2 regions of the Thalassospira sp. TSL5-1 genome follow, and region 1 is predicted to be linked to the other one. Evidence: riboswitches for the same ligand, from Rfam matches in the RefSeq annotation. Region 1 holds a riboswitch; the other holds the start of a gene.
The links. A riboswitch is a leader RNA that binds a small molecule or an ion and turns the genes downstream of it on or off. The one in region 1 is predicted to bind thiamine pyrophosphate.
Positions count from the first base shown of each region.

Region 2: another riboswitch for thiamine pyrophosphate. It lies ahead of thiM (hydroxyethylthiazole kinase); the one in region 1 lies ahead of LF95_RS06305 (ABC transporter ATP-binding protein).

Region 1 is NZ_KV880637.1:1,335,181-1,338,279, forward strand. Features, by position in the region: gene LF95_RS06300 (ABC transporter permease) at 1-251, opposite strand, end outside; gene LF95_RS06305 (ABC transporter ATP-binding protein) at 248-1,081, opposite strand; TPP riboswitch at 1,072-1,183, opposite strand; gene LF95_RS06310 (quinone oxidoreductase family protein) at 1,289-2,257, opposite strand; gene LF95_RS06315 (LysR family transcriptional regulator) at 2,356-3,099, shown strand, end outside.
Region 2 is NZ_KV880638.1:412,989-416,087, reverse strand. Features, by position in the region: gene LF95_RS11430 (Tex family protein) at 1-1,592, shown strand, start outside; TPP riboswitch at 1,738-1,862, shown strand; gene thiM (hydroxyethylthiazole kinase) at 1,929-2,744, shown strand; gene thiE (thiamine phosphate synthase) at 2,741-3,099, shown strand, end outside.

The DNA.
Region 1 (3,099 bases):
GCAATGGTATAGCCCGCATGATCCAGCAGCACCGCATGGCGCTGGATCAGCGCCAGCCATACATCATAGGGGGCGGGCAGCATATATTTGGGCGCGCCCGTCACGCTCACGACAATTTGCCAGGTGGCGATCAGGGTGATGATGATGATAAAGGGTCGCGCGAGTTTTAGCAGCTTGCGCTCTGCCAGCGGGGTGACAGAACGGGCAGGAACAGCCGGGCTGGTGGATTTGACGGATCTGGTAACGGTCATGGCTTTGCCTCCGCCAGGTCGGACCGGTCGCCTTGTGACGACAAGGCCCCTAATTGCCGCAGCAATTCCGCCTGATGGCGCAGGATAACCGGGTCGGTGATATCGCGCGGAATGTGACCGTCGGGAATAACCGCATCGGACAGGGTTGCCGGGCTGCCCTGCAACACCATCACCTTATGGCCGACGCGAAGGGCTTCGAGCGGGTCATGCGTGACCAGTAAAACGGTTTTACCCTGTAAAACCCGTGCCGCTAAGTCCTGAATACGCATGCGGTTGAGCGGGTCAAGGGCGGAAAATGGCTCGTCCATTAACACAACTGGCCGGTCTTCCATCAGGGTGCGGGCCAGGGCGGCACGTTGTTTCATTCCGCCCGACAGTTCCGCCGGGCGCATATGCGCGGCCTTTTGCAGGCCAACCTCGGCTATTAAATGATCGGCCCGGGAAAGGTCCGGTTTTTCGCTGCGTAATACAGCGCCCAGCACCACATTTTCCCGCACGGTTCGCCACGGCAACAATAAATCCTGTTGTGCCATATAGGCGACCCGGTCGTTCAGGGCTTTGCCATCGCTACACGTAATGGTGCCACTGGCGGCATCACTGCCCACCAACCCGGCGAGAAAACGCAAAAGGGTGCTTTTGCCCACGCCGGATGGCCCCAGCAAACAGGTAAAACTGCCCGCGCCCAGATCAAGCGACAGGTTATGGAACAAACGGGTAATATTAAATTCAACACAGGCATGGCGCAAGTGAACATCAAATGATGTTCGGTTTTGACCGGATGGGGCCTGTGAATGCCCGGTAACGGGCGGTCTTGTATCGGTATCTGTCATACGATCCTTCCTACGCCGGTCTTAACCGGTTCAGGTTCAAAGGGTCGTCCGGCAACACCGAACCTCTCAGCCCGTTTACGACGGGCCCCCCTGGAGATGACCCGACTATGCGCAGATGAAACCCCGGCGTCAAGTTTTGAGATCATTCTTTTTCGTTTGATCCCGATTGGCCGGGGTGTCATCGCCCTTATTTTCGGGGAGGCGGACTTATTTATCGACTTTCAGATAAACGGCCCCGTTTGTTGCCCCAGCCTCAAGGTCGGCATGGGCTTGGGATGCGTTGGCAAAATCATAAATATGTGCCGCCGGAAGGGATCCGTGGCGCAAAATATCAAACCATGCTTTTGCCGCATTATGATACCTTGGCATGTCATTGATGAAGGCCAGAACACTGGCGCGAATTAAAAACCGGTTTGCCAGCGTGTTGACATTCAGCAAGGGTAAATCCCCGCCGACCTGGCCGATATTCGCCGTTGTCCCAAAGGGTTTGGTGGATCGGATGCTCTTGCTCAGGGTTTCGCCGCCAATACCATCAATGGCATAATCAACGCCCTGACCATCTGTCAGCTCCCTGATGACCGTTTCAAAATCCTGGTCTTTGTAGAATATGGCATGGTCCAGGCCCTGTTTTTGCGCCAGCCTGGCCTTTTCGGCGGTGCTGACCGTGCCAAAGGTGGTGATGCCCAACTGTTTTGCCCAATGCACCAGTACCTGGCCCAAGCCGCCCGCTGCGGCGTGAACCAGCATGCTTTGTCCCGGTTGGACCTTGCATACATGCACCAGCAGAAAATACGCCGTCAAACCGCGCAGCAGCGACCCGGAAATTTGTTCATCGCCAAGGTCATCGGGCAGCTTTATCAGGCGGTTGGCCGCAACATTGCGCATCGCACAATAACTGCCAACCGGGAACCCGGCATAGCCAACCCGGTCGCCAATTTCAAAACCCGTAACATTGCTGCCAATGGCACAAACAGTCCCCACAGCCTCCACACCGATGCTGCCCGGAAGGTTCGGCATCGGGTAAAGGCCCTTGCGAAAATAAACATCAACGTAATTAACGCCAATCAGGCTTTGTTTGACGCACACTTCATTGGCCTGTGGTGCAGGCAGCTCAATGTCGGTGGCATATAGAACCGATGCGCCGCCGCTTTGGTCCATGTGAATGATACGGCTCATGTCTGTCTCCTGAATGTTGTGACACATTCAGGATTACGGTGTATTTGTCATGGGGGAAATTGCATATATTTGCATGCTAAATGGGTGATAATGCACAAATGAACTGGGAAGATTTTCGCTATTTTCTAACTCTGGCTGAAACGGGCAGTTTCTCCGGTGCGGCTCGCAAGCTGGGGGTTGATCACAGCACGGTGGCCCGGCGTGTCGCCGCACTGGAGGTGGATGTTGGCCTGCGTTTGATTGACCGTTTGCCCAAGGCAGTGATGTTGACCCAGGAGGGGCAATTGCTGGCGGGGCGCGGGCAGGAAGCACTTGACGCCATGTTTGCCGTGGAACGCGCGGCAGCCGGTTCGATGACGGGTGTTTCGGTGCCGCTTTGCATCAGCGCGCCGCCATCCCTGGCCCGTCATGTGATTGCGCCAGGCCTGCACGGCTTTCGTCAACAACACCCGACGATCGAAGTGATTTTGCAGGGGCAAACCCAGTCGGCGGATTTGAACCGCCGTCAGGCTGACATTGCCATTCGTCTGTCCCGACCCCGAAAATCCAGCGTCATTACCCGTAAATTGGCCGATATGCCGATGGCCTTTTATGGGGCGGCCGATTATCGCAAACCCGAGGTGGATTGGGATCTGATCAGTTGGGATGACAGCAGTGCGGATATTCCGCAATATCGCTGGCTTGAAAACCGGCTGGCGGGGCGCTCGGTTGTTTTACGCTCGAACGATATGGATGTTCAGGCTGCGGGCGCGCGCGCCGGGGTGGGGGTGGCATTGTTGCCCTGTTATTTGGGTGATACGGACCCGCATTTGCGGAAATTTAAGGGGCAAGAGGATTTCCCC
Region 2 (3,099 bases), on a different contig from region 1:
AGGGCCGCCCGGCCGATAAATGGCTGTCTGACACCGTGCGCTTTACCTGGCGCGTCAAACTGTCACTGTCGATCGAGCTTGATTTGTTTGGCAATTTGCGTGACAGCGCCGAAGAAGACGCGATCAAGGTTTTTGCCGATAACCTGAAAGACCTGCTGCTGGCTGCCCCGGCCGGGCAAAAGGCCACAATGGGCCTGGACCCGGGGGTGCGTACGGGTGTGAAGGTTGCCGTGGTCGATGCCACCGGCAAACTGGTGGATACGGCAACGGTTTATCCGTTCCAGCCACGTAATGATGTTCAGGGCGCGATTAACACGCTGGCAGCCCTGGCAGCAAAACACAAAATCGAGCTGATCGCCATTGGCAATGGCACCTTCTCGCGCGAGACGGACCAGCTTGCCGGCATGCTGCTAAATGCCTTTACGCAAATCAAGGCGACCAAGGTGATTGTTAACGAGGCCGGGGCATCGGTTTATTCGGCGTCACAATTTGCCGCCGAGGAATTCCCCGATCTGGACGTATCGCTGCGGGGTGCGGCCTCGATTGCACGCCGTTTGCAAGACCCGTTAGCCGAGCTTGTGAAGATCGACCCGAAATCCATTGGGGTTGGTCAATATCAGCACGACGTTTCGGAAACAAAGCTGGCACGCTCGCTCGATGCGGTGGTGGAAGACTGCGTGAACGGTGTGGGCGTGGACCTTAATACTGCATCAATCCCGCTTCTGACCCGCGTTGCCGGGCTCAGCGAAGGGCTGGCGCGCAATATTGTTGGCTATCGTGACGTCAATGGGGCGTTTCGTTCCCGTGCCGATTTGCGCAAGGTCGAACGGCTGGGGCCAAAGGCCTTTGAGCAATGCGCGGGCTTTTTGCGCATTCGCGGCGGTGATAATCCGCTTGATGCCTCCGCCGTGCACCCGGAAGCCTACCCGGTTGTGGAAAAAATCAGCCGCGAAAGCAGCCGGGACCTTGCCAGCATCATTGGCGATTCACCGTTCCTCAAAACCCTGCGGCCGGAAAAATTCGCCGATGATGTTTTTGGTGTGCCCACGATCCGCGACATCCTGGCCGAACTTGACAAACCCGGTCGAGACCCGCGCCCGGAATTCAAAACCGCGAAATTCATTGAGGGTGTCAATGAAATCAAGGATTTGAAAGTCGGCATGAAACTGGAAGGCACGGTGACCAACGTCACCAATTTTGGGGCATTTGTCGATATTGGCGTGCATCAGGATGGCCTGGTTCATATTTCGCAACTGGCCGACAAATTTGTTGCCGACCCGCGCGAAGTGGTCAAGGCTGGGCAAATCGTTTCGGTCACGGTGATGGAAGTGGATGCACCGCGCAAACGCATTGGCCTGTCGATGAAATCCGCCCCGGATTACGAAGGGACGCAGGAACGGCGCGAACAGCGCAGCCAGCCCGGCGGTGCCCGCCATAACAACCAGGACCGCAACCAGCCGCGCCGCCCGGGTGGCAATGGCGGTAATGGCGCCAATAGTGGCCGTGGCAATGCCAAAACGGCGTCGGCGGGCGATGCCGGGGGCGGGGCAATGGCCGCAGCCCTGAAGGCAGCAATGGAACGGCGTAAGTAAGCCCGGAGAATCGGCCCGATAAATACATGGAACGGAAGGCGGGATGTTTGGGCATCCCGCCTTTCTTTTTGCCTGTGGGCTGATACCAATCTATCCCCCCCTGCAAACAGCACATTGACAGGACGATCAACAAAACCCATCTTGCGGGTTCACCAAGGGGAGCCCCGGCAGGGGGCTGAGAAACTGCTACGGCTGAGAAATCAGACAGCGCAGTGACCCGTTGAACCTGATCCAGTTCATACTGGCGTAGGGAGGGTGCAAACGCATGACACCGCGTTTCAACATCATTCCGGCACCGAACTGGGTTTCCAAACGCACCTGCATGGGAGCCTTGCGATGACTGACACACACCCAAACCTTTCCCCCGCCCGGCTTTTAACCGACATGCGCAACACTGCACCGCTGGTACAGTGCATCACCAATTATGTGGCAATGAATATAGCCGCCAATACGCTGCTGGCGGCCGGGGCCTCGCCCGCGATGGTCCATGCGCCCGAAGAAAGCGGTGAATTTGCCGCCATTGCCGGGGCGCTCACGGTCAATATCGGCACCCTTTCCACCGAATGGGTCGCAGGCATGAAGGAAGCCGCCAAGGGGGCCAGCGCGGCACAAAAACCCTGGATCCTGGACCCGGTCGCCCATTTTGCCACCGGTTTTCGCCGTGATACTGTTGCGGCCCTGCTGGCGTTACAGCCCACCATCATACGCGGCAACGCTTCCGAAATCATTGCCCTTGCCGGGGGGCAAAGTGCCGGTCAGGGGGTGGATAGTGGCGACCCGGTTGAACAGGCCGAAGAAGCCGCCAAAACCCTGGCCCAAAGCCAAAAATGCGTGGTCGCCGTAACAGGCAGCAGCGATTTTGTCACCGATGGCAGTGCAGCCGTTCGCATTCTCGGCGGGTCTGCCCTGATGCCGAAAATAACGGCGATGGGCTGTTCGCTCACCGCGCTGGTTGGGGCCTTTGCCGCAACGGCACCCAAGGCCCCGTTTGAGGCCACCATTGCAGCCCTGGCCTGTTTTGCCGCCGCCGGAAAGATGGCGGAAAAAACCGCATCCGGCCCGGCCAGCTTTGCCACGGCCTTCCTGGATGCCCTTTATAATCTTGATGATGCCGCCCTTGAAACCCACGCCGGGATCGAGGTTCTGTCATGACATTTGATCTGTCGCTATATCTGGTTCTGGACCCTGATTTATGTCGCGATCATTCGATGCTGGAAACCACAATGGCCGCCATCAGGGGCGGCGCCACAATGGTCCAGCTACGCCATAAAACCGCCAGCACCCGTGAATTCATTGAAATTGGTCGCGCATTGAGGACGGCGATGGAAGGAAGCGGCGTGCCGCTGATCGTTAATGACAATATTGACGCCGCCATCGCGATTGATGCACATGGCCTGCATATTGGCCAGGACGATATGCCCGCCGAAATGGCCCGGCAAAAGCTGGGTAAAGACAAAATACTGGGGCTATCGATTGAATCCGAAGCTGTCGCCCGCAAAATCGACAA